DNA from 2 places in the Streptomyces sp. NPDC002092 genome. Region 1 is predicted to be linked to the other one. Evidence: predicted binding sites of a transcription regulator. Region 1 holds the regulator's gene; the other holds the start of a gene.
What was found. The regulator HrcA, encoded in region 1, represses chaperone genes, less so after heat shock. The targets are predictions, from matches to a motif close to TTNGCACTCNGNNNNNCNGAGTGCNAA.
Positions count from the first base shown of each region.

Region 1 (7,402 bases):
AGGGGCTGCTGGAGGGCGGGCCCTATGAGGAGGGGCGGGCTGTGCTGACGCTGCGGGGGCGGCTGTTGGCGGATGCGGTGGTCAGGGACTTGGTGGACTGATCACCCTGGCGGGTGAATCGGTGCGGAACGTCGGTTCGGTCCCTAACCTGGTTCGTACGCTGTCGCCGTAGTTGCACGGTGGCAGAAACCGGAGGGCTGCGGAGTGACCGCTGTGGACGACCGACCGATGACCACCGATGTCGTGGAGTTCTTCGAGAACCTCGAGGTTCCCGAGGGATACAAGGCCGAGCTCCTCCGGGGGGAAATCGTCATGATGGCGGCGCCAGACCTGGTGCATATCGACATCGTCGAAGCGGTTCTCGATCAGTTCCCGCGCCGGGACTGGCGGAGGCTCCAGACAGTGGCCGTCGCCATTCTTCAAGAGACCAGCGAGCCCCTGCCGGACCTCGTACTGGTGGAGCGAGGCGTCGGACCGCGTGAGGGGCAGCTGATGCCGTCCAAGGTCATCAGCATGGTCGTCGAGGTCGTGTCCAAGACGAGCGTCGAGCGTGATTACGTCGTCAAGCGTTCGATCTATGCAGCGGGCGGCGTGCCCGTCTATCTGATCATCGATCCGATCATGGGGCACTGTGTACTGCTCACCGAGCCGACTGGCACGGGTGAGGAAGCCGACTACCAGGTGCAGCGGGTGACCAAGTTCGACGATCCGGTGCCGCTGAGGATGCTGGAGATGCAACTGGATACCACCGAGTTCGGCACCTGCAAGGGCGTCAAGCCCCACCACCGACCGTGACGAAGTCGATCAGCTCCTCCACCCGCCCCAGCAGCTCCGGCTCCAGGTCCTTGTAGGACCCCACCCGCTTCAGGATCGCCTGCCACACCGCCCCGGTGTTCTCCGACGGCCATCCCAACGCCTGGCACACCCCCGTCTTCCAGTCCTGCCCGCGCGGCACCCGCGGCCAGCCCGCGATCCCCAGTGACGCCGGCTTCACGGCCTCCCAGATGTCGATGTACGGGTGGCCCACCACCAACGCGTGCTCGCTCGTCACCGCCTCCGCGATCCGCCACTCCTTCGTGCCCGGCACGAGGTGGTCCACCAGCACCCCCAGCCGCGCGTCCGGACCCGGCGCGAACTCGGCCACGATCGTCGGCAGGTCGTCGACACCCTCCAGGTACTCCACGACCACGCCCTCGATCCGCAGGTCGTCACCCCAGACCTTCTCCACCAGCTCGGCGTCGTGCCGCCCCTCCACATAGATCCGCCCGGCGCGAGCGACACGCGCGCGTGCACCGGGGACGGCCACCGAACCGGACGCGGTACGAGTGGGACGTACCGGAGCGGCCGAAGGTCTCACGAGGGTCACCACCCGCCCCTCCAGCAGAAACCCCCGCGGCTCCAACGGGAACACCCGGTGCTTGCCGAAGCGGTCCTCCAGGGTCACCGTGCCCGCCTCGCAGCGGATCACCGCGCCGCAGAATCCGGTGCCGGGCTCCTCCACCACCAGACCGGGCTCCGCCGGGACCTCGGGGACGGGCTTGGGCTTCTTCCACGGCGGGGTCAGATCGGCGGAGTACTGGCGCATTCGAGTGACGATAGGAGAAGCGGCCGGTCAGCGGCTACGACACGCCGAAACGTGCCGCCAGCTCGTCCCGCTGCCTCCGCACGAACCCCGCGTCCACCACCGCTCCGTGACCGGGCACGTACAGTGCGTCCTCCCCGCCCAGGTCGAGGAGCCGGTCGAGGGCGGCCGGCCAGTGCGACGGTAGGGCGTCGGAGCCGGCCTGTGGTTCGCCGGACTCCTCCACCAGGTCGCCGCAGAAGACGACCTCCGGGGAGCCCGGCACCAGCACCGCCAGATCATGGGCCGAGTGGCCCGGCCCCACGTTCGCCAGCAGCACCTGCCGGCCGCCGCCCAGGTCGAGCGTCCACTCGCCGGAGACGTGATGACGGGGCGCGACCAGGGCGTCGACCGCCTCATCGGCCAGGCGCGCGTCCAGTCCGTTGCCCACCGCGTCCGCCCGCAGCTCCTCGCGCGCGTGCCGGCCGTCCAGCACCGTGTCGATGCCCACGGCGCCGTACACCTCCGCGCCCGCGAACGCCGCCGCCCCGAGGACATGGTCGAAATGGGGATGGGTGAGCGCGAGATGAGTCACACGGTGACCGGTGAGCTCCTGCGCCTCGGCACGCAACCGTGCGCCCTCCGCGAGGCTCGACCCCGCGTCGATCAAGAGCGCCGTGCCCTCCCCGACGACCAGCCCCGTCGTGCAGTCCCAGCCCGGAAGACGGCACCGTCCGACTCCGGCCGCGAGCCGCTCCCACCCCAGCTCTTCCCAAGTCATCGTCATACGGCGACGCTAGCGGTACGCCCCGTTCAACGGGGGCCGACCTTGCCCCGGGTGTACCCCACCGCCGTACACTGGCCGGTAACGGCTGGCACTCGGACGGACAGAGTGCCAGGCGAAGCGCCTAGGGGACGACTTCTGGAGGTGTGCGCTGGATGCTGAGTGAACGACGGCTTCAGGTATTGCGCGCCATCGTCCAGGACTATGTCGGCACCGAGGAGCCGGTCGGGTCGAAGGCCCTGACCGAGCGGCACAACCTCGGCGTGTCCCCGGCGACGGTCCGCAACGACATGGCGGCCCTGGAGGACGAGGGGTTCATCGCCCAGCCGCACACCAGCGCGGGGCGCATCCCCACCGACAAGGGCTACCGGCTGTTCGTCGACAAGCTCGCGGGCGTCAAGCCGATGTCCGCGCCCGAGAAGAGGGCGATCCAGAACTTCCTCGACGGCGCCGTGGATCTTGATGATGTGGTGGCGCGGACGGTGCGGCTGCTTGCCCAGCTCACCCGGCAGGTCGCCGTCGTGCAGTATCCGTCGCTCACCCGCTCGACCGTCAGGCACGTGGAGCTGCTCTCGCTCGCCCCCGCGCGCGTGATGCTCGTGCTGATCACCGACACCGGCCGGGTCGAGCAGCGCATGGTCGACTGCCCGGCGCCGTTCGGGGAGGCCTCGCTCGCGGATCTGCGGGCGCGGCTCAACAGCAAGATCGCGGGCCGCCGCTTCGCCGACGTCCCCCGGCTCGTGGAAGACCTGCCCGAAGGCTTCGACGTCGAGGACCGGGGTACGGTCTCGACAGTGCTCTCCACACTTCTGGAGACACTGGTCGAGGAGAACGAGGAACGGCTGATGATCGGCGGCACCGCCAATCTGACCCGTTTCGGGCATGACTTCCCCCTCACCATCCGCCCCGTCCTGGAGGCGCTGGAGGAGCAGGTCGTGCTCCTCAAGTTGCTTGGCGAGGCGGGGGATTCGGGCATGACGGTGCGCATCGGGCACGAGAACGCCTATGAGGGACTCAACTCCACTTCCGTGGTGTCGGTCGGTTACGGTTCGGGCGGCGAGGCAGTCGCCAAGCTCGGCGTGGTCGGACCGACCCGCATGGATTACCCGGGAACGATGGGAGCGGTACGCGCAGTGGCACGGTACGTCGGACAGATCCTGGCGGAGTCGTAAGTGGCCACGGACTACTACGCCGTTCTCGGCGTGCGTCGCGACGCGTCGCAGGAAGAGATCAAGAAGGCCTTCCGGCGGCTCGCGCGCGAGCTGCACCCGGACGTCAACCCGGACCCGAAGACCCAGGAGCGGTTCAAGGAGATCAACGCCGCTTACGAGGTGCTCTCCGACCCGCAGAAGAAGCAGGTCTACGACCTCGGCGGCGACCCCCTGTCCCAGGCGGGCGGCGGTGGCGCGGGCGGCTTCGGCGCCGGTGGCTTCGGGAACTTCTCGGACATCATGGACGCGTTCTTCGGTACGGCGTCGCAGCGCGGCCCGCGCTCGCGCACCCGCCGGGGCCAGGACGCGATGATCCGGCTGGAGATCGAGCTCGACGAGGCGGCCTTCGGCACGACGAAGGACATCCAGGTCGACACGGCGATCGTCTGCTCCACCTGTAACGGTGAGGGCGCGGCGCCGGGCACCTCCGCCCAGACGTGTGACATGTGCCGCGGTCGCGGTGAGGTGTCGCAGGTGACGCGGTCCTTCCTGGGCCAGGTCATGACCTCGCGGCCGTGTCCCCAGTGCCAGGGCTTCGGCACCGTGGTCCCGACGCCGTGCCCGGAGTGCGCGGGCGACGGCCGGGTCCGCTCCCGCCGTACCCTCACGGTCAAGATCCCGGCCGGTGTCGACAACGGCACCCGCATCCAGCTGGCGGGCGAGGGCGAGGTCGGCCCCGGCGGCGGTCCCGCCGGTGACCTGTACGTCGAGATCCACGAGCTGCCGCACCCGACCTTCCAGCGGCGCGGCGACGACCTGCACTGCACGGTCACCATCCCGATGACGGCCGCGTCCCTCGGCACCAAGGTGCCGCTGGAGACGCTGGACGGCATGGAGGAGGTCGACATCCGGCCCGGCACCCAGTCCGGCCAGTCGATCCCGCTGCACGGGCGGGGCGTCACGCATCTGCGGGGCGGCGGTCGGGGTGATCTGATCGTCCATGTCGAGGTGCAGACCCCGACCAAGCTGGACCCGGAGCAGGAGCGGCTCCTGCGGGAGCTGGCCAAGCTGCGGGGTGAGGAGCGGCCGACGGGGCAGTTCCAGCCGGGGCAGCAAGGGCTGTTCTCGCGGTTGAAGGACGCGTTCAACGGGCGCTGACGGGGTGGCTGCGGGCGGCTTCTCTCGCCCCCGCCGCCCTTACCCTTCCCGTCCCTGGGGGCTGCGCCCCCAGCCTCCCGCTTTCGACCTGAACGGCCTCGTCCTCAAACGCCGGACTGGCTGGAATGGGCCCGATTCGGACTTGTTCGGAGGACGTGACAACATGCCGTCATGTCCTCCGCGCTGACCGGTCTCTTCCCTCATCCGATCGTGCAGGCCCCCATGGCGGGCGGTGTCTCCGTGCCGCATCTGGCCGCCGCCGTGTGCGAGGCCGGCGGGCTCGGGTTCCTCGCCGCCGGGTACAAGACGGCGGACGGCATGTACCAGGAGATCAAGCAGCTGCGGAGCCTCACGAGCCGCCCCTTCGGCGTGAACCTCTTCATGCCGCAGCCCGAGTACCCCGGTGCAAGCACCGGCTCCACTGGAGCGGCTAACGCCGCGCCCTCTTCTGGCGCCGTGGAGATCTACGCCCACCAGCTGGCCGGGGAGGCCGGCTGGTACGAGACCGAACTCGGCGATCCGGACAGCGGCCGCGACGACGCCTACGACTCCAAGATCGCCGTGCTGCTCGACAACCCCGTGCCGGTGGTCTCCTTCCACTTCGGGGTGCCGAGCCGCGAGGTCCTCGACTCCCTCCGCCGAGCCGGCACCTTCACGCTGGTCACCGCGACCACCCCCGAGGAGGCCCTCGCCGTGCAGCTGGCCGGCGCCGACGCGGTGATCGTGCAGGGCGTGGAGGCCGGCGGTCACCAGGGCACCCACCGGGACAACCCGGAGGCGGACGGTACCGGCATCGGGCTGCTCCCGCTCGTCGCGCAGGTCCGCGAGACCGTGAGCATCCCGATCGTCGCTGCCGGCGGCATCATGCGCGGCGGGCAGATCGCCGCGGTGCTGGCGGCGGGCGCGAGCGCGGCCCAGCTCGGCACGGCGTTCCTCGCCACCCCGGAGTCCGGCGCGAACGCCGTTCACAAGCAGGCGCTCACCAACCCGCTGTTCGTGCGCACCGAGCTGACCCGGGCGTTCTCCGGCCGCCCGGCCCGCGGCCTGGTCAACCGGTTCCTGCGCGAGCACGGCCCGTACGCCCCCGCCGCCTACCCGGAGGTCCACCACCTCACCGCGCCCCTGCGCAAGAAGGCCGCCGCCTCCGGCGACGCACAGGGCATGGCGCTGTGGGCGGGGCAGGGGCACCGCATGGCGCGCGAGCTCCCGGCCGGGCAGCTGGTGGAGGTCCTCGCCGCCGAGCTCGACGCGGCCAGGACAGCGTTGTCGGGCAAGGGGGACCTGCGATGACCGCGCCGGTGTTCGTCGTCGAGTCGCTGGCGGGCGTGGGGCCCGGCTCGATCGTCGAACTGGACGGCCCCGAGGGGCGGCACGCGGTGTCCGTACGGCGGCTGCAGCCCGGCGAGGACGTGGTGCTGACGGACGGTCTGGGCCGGGGTGCCGCCGGTGCGGTCGTGCGGACGGAGGGCAAGGACCGGCTGTTCGTCGAGCCCGTCGAGTTCCCGGTCGAGCCCGAGCCCAGCCCCCGTATCACCGTCGTCCAGGCCCTGCCCAAGGGGGACCGCGGCGAGCTGGCCGTCGAGACGATGACCGAGACCGGCGTGGATGCGATCGTGCCCTGGTCGGCGGCCCGCTGCATCACCCAGTGGAAGGGCGAGCGGGGGCTGAAGGCCCTCGCCAAGTGGCGGGCCACCGCCCGCGAGGCCGGCAAGCAGTCCCGCCGGCTGCGCTTCCCGGAGGTCGCGGACGCGGCGACGACCAAGCAGGTTGCCGCACTTCTCGCCAAAGCCGACTTCGCCGCCGTACTGCACGAGGACCGCGACTACGACAGCGAGCCGCTGGCGACCGCCGAGCTGCCCGACTCTGGCGAGATCGTGCTGGTCGTGGGCCCCGAAGGGGGCGTGTCCGAACAGGAGTTGGCGCTCTTCTCGGAGGCGGGCGCGAAGGCGTACCGGCTCGGGCGTAGCGTGCTGCGTACATCGACCGCGGGTACCGCGGCGACCGCACTGCTCCTGGGCCGCACCGGCCGCTGGTCCTGAACGATCACGGGGGAACACCATGGAACTCGCCCAAGTCCGGCTCCTCGTCAGCGACTTCGCCGCCTGCTACCGCTTCTACGCCGAGGTCCTCGGCCTCAAGCCGCAGTCGGGCGCGACCGCGGGCCCGTACGAGAAGTTCAGCCCGGCCACCGGCTCGGCGGGCATCGCCCTCCAGGACCGTTCGATGATGGCCGAGGTCCTGGACGAACTGGGCGACACGGCAACGGGCCACCGCTCCCTGGTGGTGCTGCGGGTCGACGACCTCGACACCTACTGCGAACAGATCGCCACCCGGGGCGCCGTCCTCCTGCGCGGTCCGGCCCCCATGACGGACCGCATGCGGGTCGCCCATCTCAAGGATCCCGAGGGGAACCTGGTGGAGTTGCAGGAGTGGCTGCTGCTGCGGGGCTGAACGGGCAGGGCGCGCGGGCGCTTTCGTGACCGTATGCGCTCTACCGCCGGACGGCACTCGGTGGCAGGCTGCCCTCCATGGGGGCTTTGAGGCGGATTTGGCGGCGGCCGCGGGCCCGGCGGGTGGCGGCCGCGATGGGACTTGCCGTGCTGGGTGCCGGTGGCGCCGTCGCCTGTGACCCGGGCGGGCTGAACTCGGCGTCCGTGGCGTACACGACCGACCAGACCGCGACCAGGGAACTGAAGCGGCAGCACGTCGACGTGCAGTGGCTCAGCTGCACCGCCAACTACGGCAACG
Region 1 covers NZ_JBSFDG010000008.1:88,147-95,548, forward strand. Annotated here, with positions in the region: gene hemW (radical SAM family heme chaperone HemW) at 1-101, shown strand, start outside; gene ACWCRD_RS19670 (Uma2 family endonuclease) at 229-795, shown strand; gene ACWCRD_RS19675 (DUF3097 domain-containing protein) at 773-1,585, opposite strand; gene ACWCRD_RS19680 (MBL fold metallo-hydrolase) at 1,620-2,348, opposite strand; gene hrcA (heat-inducible transcriptional repressor HrcA) at 2,501-3,517, shown strand; gene dnaJ (molecular chaperone DnaJ) at 3,518-4,654, shown strand; gene ACWCRD_RS19695 (nitronate monooxygenase) at 4,826-5,944, shown strand; gene ACWCRD_RS19700 (16S rRNA (uracil(1498)-N(3))-methyltransferase) at 5,941-6,693, shown strand; gene ACWCRD_RS19705 (VOC family protein) at 6,713-7,105, shown strand; gene ACWCRD_RS19710 (hypothetical protein) at 7,183-7,402, shown strand, end outside.

Region 2 (7,402 bases), on a different contig from region 1:
TCTACGGCGGGCGCGACGGTCTGACCGGCACGGGCGCCCAGGGCTTCACCCAGGACACCGACGGCGTCCCCGGTGCCGCGGAGGCGAGCGACAACTTCGGCAACGCGGTCAGCCTCCTCGACATCAACGACAACGGCTACGCGGATCTCGCGGCGGCGGCGGCCGGCGAGAACAGGCCGGAAGGCGCGAGCACCGGTGAAGGCGCGGTCTGGTCGCTGCGGGCGCGTCCGGCAGGCATCGTGACGGACGCGGCGTTCACCTTCGGTCCCCGGACGGTCGGGGCGCCGACCGACCGGGCGTGGTTCGGCGGCTCGCTGTCGTAGCAGGTCAGGCCCCCGCCTGAGGGGCCGGAAAAAAATCTCCGAAGAAATCCGCGGGGTCTGTCGATCCCGGCCCCTCCCGATCGACGCACTGGTGAGAGGCCGGGAAGGACCGGCCCCGTAGGACCGAGGAGTCACCATGCCGCGTTACCTGTCGATCGTGAAGCTCGACGAGAGCACCGTGCCCGCGGAGGGCCCCAGCCCCGAGCTGATGGAGCGCATGGGCGAGCTGATCGAGGAGATCACCAAGGCCGGGGTCATGCTCGACACGGCCGGGCTGACCCCGCAGACCCAGGGCAAGCGGGTGCACTGGGAGGGCGGGGACCTCACCGTCACGGACGGGCCGTTCACGGAGTCCAAGGAGGTCATCGGCGGCTACGCCATCATGCAGTGCAAGGACATGGACGAGGCCCTGGAGTGGACCAAGCGGTTCGTGAAGGTCCACGAGGAGCACTGGACGGTGACCTGCGAGGTCCGGGAGATCGCGGAGGGCTGAGCGCCCTTCCTTGGCCTGACGCCGGGGCGGGTGTCGAATGGGGGGCTGTGAGCCCACAGCCCCCCGCCGACCCCCGCCACGCCATCGAGACCGTCTTCCGTCTCGAATCCCCGCGCATCATCGCCGCCGTCGCCCGTCTCGTCCGCGACGTCGGCATCGCCGAGGAGCTCGCCCAGGACGCCCTGGTCGCCGCCCTGGAGCAGTGGCCGCGCGACGGCGTCCCCGACAACCCGGGCGCCTGGCTCATGGCCACCGCCCGCCACCGCGCCGTGGACCTGATCCGGCGCCGGGAGAACTACGCCCGCAAGCTGCAGGAGATCGGCCGCACCCTCGACACCACCGCCCCGCCCGAGGAGCCCGCCGACCCCGACGACATCGACGACGACCTGCTCCGCCTGGTCTTCACCGCCTGCCACCCGGTCCTGTCCGCCGAGGCCCGCATCGCCCTCACCCTGCGCCTCCTGGGCGGCCTGACGACGGCCGAGATCGCCCGCGCGTTCCTCACCCCGGAGCCCACGGTCGCCCAGCGCATCGTCCGCGCCAAGAAGACCCTCGCCACCAGGAACATCGCCTTCGAGGTGCCCTACGGCTCCGAACGCGAGGCCCGGCTCGGCTCCGTCCTGGACGTCATCTACCTGATCTTCAACGAGGGTTACGCCGCCACGGTCGGCGACGACTGGCTGCGCCCCGCGCTCTGCGAGGACGCGCTGCGCCTGGCGCGCGTGCTGTCCGGGCTGATGCCCAAGGAGCCCGAGGTGCACGCCCTGACCTCCCTCCTGGAGTTCCAGGCCTCCCGCGCGGCCGCCCGCACCGGCCCCGACGGCGAACCCGTCCTGCTCAAGGACCAGAACCGCCGCCGCTGGAACCGCATGCTCATCGCCCGCGGCATCACGGCCCTCCACCGCGCCGACGCCACCGCCACGGGCGCCCCCGGCCCGTACGCCCTCCAGGCCGCCATCGCCGCCTGCCACGCACACGCGTACACCTACGAGGAGACCGACTGGAAGAGCATCGCGACGCTGTACGGCCTGCTCGCCGCCCGCGCCCCGTCCCCGGTCGTCGAACTCAACCGCGCCGTCGCCGTCTCCATGGCGGAGGGACCGGCGCAGGGACTGGCGATCGTCGATACCCTCGCCGCCGAACCCACTCTGCGCGGTTACCACTTGCTGCCCAGCGTGCGCGGCGACCTGCTGGCACGGCTCGGGCGTACGGCCGAGGCGCGCGAGGAGTTCGTACGGGCGGCGGGGCTTGCGCGCAACGAGCGGGAGCGGGAGCTGCTGCTGCGCCGTGCGGCCGGTCCGTCCTGATCAGACGGGGTGTCCGACAAGCATGGTCGGCGCTCCCGCCACACGGGTCAGGAACACGGTGGCCGAGCCCGGCCCCTGCGGCTTCACCTTCTTCCGCAACTCCTCCGGCTCCACGGCCGACCCCCGCTTCTTCACGGTCAGGATCCCGACCCCGCGCTCACGCAGCAGAGCCTTCAACTTCTTGACGTTGAAGGGGAGTTGATCGGTGATCTCGTACGCCGTGGCATACGGCGTCGGCCGCAACTCGTCGGCGGTGATGTACGCGATGGTCGCGTCGACCAGCCCGCCGTCCAGCTGCTCGGCCACCTCGGCGACCAGATGGGCCCGGATGACGGCGCCGTCGGGCTCGTACAAGTACCGCCCGACGGGCCGGACTTGAGGGTCGGGCAGCCCCTTCCCGAGCAGCGTGCGGGGCCCCGGGAGCAGTGTCGCCCGTACCGCCCCCGGTGTCACTTGAGGGCCGAACCACAGCACGGCCTCCTTCACATCCCCGCCGTCCGAGATCCACTCGGCCTCGGCGTCGGCGGGCACGGCCTCGTGCGGAATGCCGGGTGCGACCTTCAGCGCGGCGGCGCGGGACGCCTTGCGGGCGGCCTCGACGGCCCACGACAGCGGCGGCGAGTAGGCCTCCGGGTCGAAGATGCGGCCGCGCCCGCCGCGCCGGGCCGGGTCGACGAACACGGCGTCGTAGCCGGACGTGTCCACCTCCGTGACGTCCGCCTCCCGCACCTCGATCAGCTCGGCCAGCCCGAGCGCGTCGGCGTTCGCGCGCGCCACGGCCGCCGTCGCCGCATCCCGGTCCACGGCCAGCACCCGGATCCCGGCCCGGGCCAGCGCGATGGCATCGCCGCCGATCCCGCAGCACAAGTCGGCGAGCGAGGTAACCCCCAGCGCCTTCAGCCGCTCGGCCCGGTAGGTGGCGACACTCGCCCGCGTCGACTGCTCCACCCCGTTCGGCGTGAAGAACATCCGCTCCGCGTCCTCGGTGCCGAACTTGGCCGCCGCCCGCTGCCGCAGCCGCGTCTGCCCGAGCGCCGCCGACACCAGCTCGGCGGGGTGTCCGCGGCGCAGCCGGGTGGCGACGGCGAGCTCGTCGGCAGGGGCCGTGCCGCGTACCTCGTCGAGGAGGATGCGGCCTTCGGGGGTGAGCAGGTCGGCGAGGTCGGTCACCGGCCCATTGTGGGCCAGTCGGTGGACGGTGCGCCTCCGGCCGCGTGGCGGGCCGGGATCCGGACGGTGGCCTGCGATGATCCGGCACCATGCGAGCAGTAGTACAAAACGATAAAAATCGCGCCTATGGGGTGACATGGCTCCGCGGTGGGATCGCCGTGCTCGCCGTCGCGGCCATCGCCTCGGGCTGTGCCCAGTTCGGCGGCCCGCCGGTGCACCCGGCCCCCGGCCAGGAGCCGCCCCTGCACGCGCCCCCGGCCCGCGCCCTCGACTCGTACGCCGCGAACCTGCGCTCCGCGTACCTCGCCCGTGCCGCCGCGGCGCGCCACTGGGACCTGGCGAGGGTCCCGCTGACGGCTCCGCCGCCGCCCGTGAAGAAGCCGAAGATCAGGGCACGCAAGGGCTTCGAGGTGGACGACCAGGAGGAGCTGAACCTCCCGCCCGTCTTCACGACCGTCCCGACCAAGCAGAAGGTCGTCTTCCTGACCATCGACGACGGCGCCGAGAAGGACCCGGCGTTCCTGCGGATGATGAGCGACCTGAAGATCCCGTACTCCGCCTTCCTCAGCAACTTCGCGATCGAGGACAACTACGCCTACTTCCGCCGGATGCAGTCCGAGGGAGTGACCCTCAACAACCACACGCTCACCCACCCCTACCTGCCGGGCCTGTCGTACCGGGAGCAAAAGCACGAGATCTGCGGCATGCAGGCGATCATGCGGAAACAGTTCGGCGAGCGCCCCGTCCTCTTCCGCCCGCCCTTCGGCGACTACAACCAGGACACCCTGGTGGCCGCCAAGTCCTGCGGCATCAAGTACGCGCCCATCTGGGACGAGGAGGTCTTCGTCGACCACTGGGAGTACCGCGAGGACGACCGGGACCTGCACCCCGGCGACATCGTCCTCACCCACTTCCGCGGCCGTGACGAGTGGAACGGCACGATGGTCGACGACATGCGCCGCTTCCTGAACAGGGTCACGGCCGAGGGATACGCGGTGGCCCGCCTGGAGGACTACCTGTGAGCCTGAGGGGCCTGGCGGCCGCCGTCCTGGCGTGCGCGCTCCTCGGCGGCTGCGCCCAGTCCGTCGACCCCATCGAACGGCTGGGCGAGAAGGCGGCCCAGCGCGTACGGCCGCACGGGCCCACCGGAACACCCCGGCGGCCGTACCGCCGCCGGGGCCTCACGGGCCAGTATCCGTACCCACGACAAGGTCGTCTTCCTGACCTGCGAGGACGGCGCCGAGAAGGACCCCCGCTTCGTCGACCTGGTCCATGAACTGCGGCTGCCGGTCAGCTTGTTCCTCGCCGACGGCGTGGCCTGACCGGGGTACGGCCCCTTCGCCCGGCTGCGGTCGGACGGCGCGGGCATCCAGAACCACACCCTCGACCACCCCGCCGCCCTGCGCGGCCTGCCCTGCGCCGGCCGGCGCGCCGAGCCCGCCGAGCGGCCGCCGGCTGGGCATCGCGGCCCTGTTCCTGCGGCGGGCGTCGATGGCGGCAGAGCCCTGACGGTGGGCCGTCCGGAGGACTGCGTCTGGTTCCAGGGCCGGTGACTTTCCATCAGCGTCGGTCGCGGCATTTCAGCCCGTCCGACGTTCGAGGACGAGGCCGTTCAGGCCGAAGCGGGGGGTTCGGGGCGGCAGCCCCGGGACGTTCACCGAGCCCCCGGTCAACCGAAAACCCCGCCGACGCGCCGCAGGCATTGGCACTCCGCTTGACCGAGTGCTAATCGCGGTCATAGTCTCGGCTCTGGCACTCCCCACTGGAGAGTGCCAACCACGCGACGGGCAGGTCCGGCACCCGCGACGACGGATCCACCTGGTCGCCACCTCAGACAGTTAACCCCGTGAGATCTCCGAAGGGGGAGGTCGGATCGTGACGACCACCAGCTCCAAGGTTGCCATCAAGCCGCTCGAGGACCGCATCGTGGTCCAGCCGCTCGACGCCGAGCAGACCACCGCCTCTGGCCTGGTCATCCCGGACACCGCCAAGGAGAAGCCCCAGGAGGGCGTCGTCCTGGCCGTGGGCCCGGGCCGCTTCGAGAACGGCGAGCGCCTGCCGCTCGACGTCAAGACCGGCGACATCGTGCTGTACAGCAAGTACGGCGGCACCGAGGTGAAGTACAACGGCGAGGAGTACCTCGTCCTCTCGGCTCGCGACGTGCTCGCGATCATCGAGAAGTAAGGGGATCTGGGGGTCACCCCCAGAAATCCTGCACCGGCTTCCTTACCGAAGCACATTGCTTGTGAGCTGCGCCCCGGGCCCCCGCGACCTTATGAAGCCGGGCGTCAGGGGCGCAGTTCGTTTCACCCACGTTTTCCGAGAGGGCTGAACCGCTCCCATGGCGAAGATCCTGAAGTTCGACGAGGACGCCCGTCGCGCCCTCGAGCGCGGCGTCAACAAGCTGGCCGACACGGTCAAGGTGACGATCGGCCCCAAGGGCCGCAACGTCGTCATCGACAAGAAGTTCGGCGCGCCCACCATCACCAACGACGGCGTCACCATCGCCCGTGAGGTCGAGGTCGAGGACCCGTACGAGAACCTCGGCGCGCAGCTGGTGAAGGAGGTGGCGACCAAGACCAACGACATCGCGGGTGACGGCACCACCACCGCCACCGTGCTCGCTCAGGCGCTGGTGCGCGAGGGCCTGAAGAACGTCGCCGCGGGTGCCTCCCCGGCGCTGCTGAAGAAGGGCATCGACGCGGCCGTGGCGGCCGTCTCCGAGGACCTCCTCGCCACCGCCCGCCCGATCGACGAGAAGTCCGACATCGCCGCCGTGGCCGCGCTCTCCGCGCAGGACCAGCAGGTCGGCGAGCTCATCGCCGAGGCGATGGACAAGGTCGGCAAGGACGGTGTCATCACCGTCGAGGAGTCCAACACCTTCGGTCTGGAGCTGGACTTCACCGAGGGCATGGCCTTCGACAAGGGCTACCTGTCGCCGTACTTCGTGACGGACCAGGAGCGCATGGAGGCCGTCCTGGAGGACCCCTACATCCTCATCAACCAGGGCAAGATCTCCTCCATCGCCGACCTGCTGCCGCTGCTGGAGAAGGTCATCCAGACCAACTCCTCCAAGCCGCTGCTGATCATCGCCGAGGACGTCGAGGGCGAGGCCCTGTCCACCCTGGTCGTCAACAAGATCCGCGGCACCTTCAACGCCGTCGCGGTGAAGGCACCGGGCTTCGGCGACCGCCGCAAGGCGATGCTGCAGGACATGGCGATCCTCACCGGCGCCACCGTCATCTCCGAGGAGGTCGGCCTCAAGCTCGACCAGGTCGGCCTTGACGTGCTCGGCTCCGCCCGCCGCGTCACGGTCACCAAGGACGACACCACGCTCGTGGACGGTGCCGGCAACTCCGAGGACGTCGTCGGCCGCGTCGCCCAGATCAAGGCCGAGATCGAGAACACGGACTCCGACTGGGACCGCGAGAAGCTCCAGGAGCGCCTCGCGAAGCTGGCCGGCGGCGTGTGCGTGATCAAGGTCGGTGCCGCCACCGAGGTGGAGCTGAAGGAGAAGAAGCACCGTCTGGAGGACGCCATCTCCGCGACCCGCGCCGCGGTCGAGGAGGGCATCGTCTCCGGTGGTGGCTCCGCGCTGGTGCACGCCGCCAAGGTGCTCGAGGGCGGCCTGGGCAAGACCGGCGACGAGGCCACCGGTGTCGCCGTCGTCCGCCGCGCGGTCGTCGAGCCGCTGCGCTGGATCGCCGAGAACGCGGGCCTGGAGGGCTACGTCATCACCTCCAAGGTCGCCGAGCTGGAGAAGGGCCAGGGCTTCAACGCCGCCACCGGCGAGTACGGCGACCTGGTCAAGGCCGGCGTCATCGACCCGGTCAAGGTCACCCGCTCCGCCCTGGAGAACGCGGCCTCCATCGCCTCCCTCCTGCTGACGACCGAGACCCTGGTCGTCGAGAAGAAGGAAGAGGAAGAGCCGGCCGCCGCGGGCCACGGCCACGCCCACTGACCGCGGTCAGCAGTCGCTGGAAGGCCCGGCACCCCTGGGGGTGCCGGGCCTTCGGCGTCTACTGCTCCAGGGCGTCCAGCGCACCCAACTGCGCCATCAGCCCGAGCCGGTCGTACTGCCACCAGCCCTCGGCGATCTTCCCGTCCTC
Region 2 covers NZ_JBSFDG010000004.1:112,929-120,330, forward strand. Annotated here, with positions in the region: gene ACWCRD_RS10620 (FG-GAP and VCBS repeat-containing protein) at 1-323, shown strand, start outside; gene ACWCRD_RS10625 (YciI family protein) at 460-816, shown strand; gene ACWCRD_RS10630 (RNA polymerase sigma factor) at 864-2,123, shown strand; gene ACWCRD_RS10635 (class I SAM-dependent methyltransferase) at 2,124-3,293, opposite strand; gene ACWCRD_RS10640 (polysaccharide deacetylase family protein) at 3,383-4,315, shown strand; partial or broken gene ACWCRD_RS10645 (polysaccharide deacetylase family protein) at 4,312-4,729, shown strand; gene groES (co-chaperone GroES) at 5,169-5,477, shown strand; gene groL (chaperonin GroEL) at 5,635-7,254, shown strand; gene ACWCRD_RS10660 (ester cyclase) at 7,313-7,402, opposite strand, start outside.
Region 2: the regulator HrcA is predicted to act here: its motif matches at 4,996-5,022, upstream of groES (co-chaperone GroES).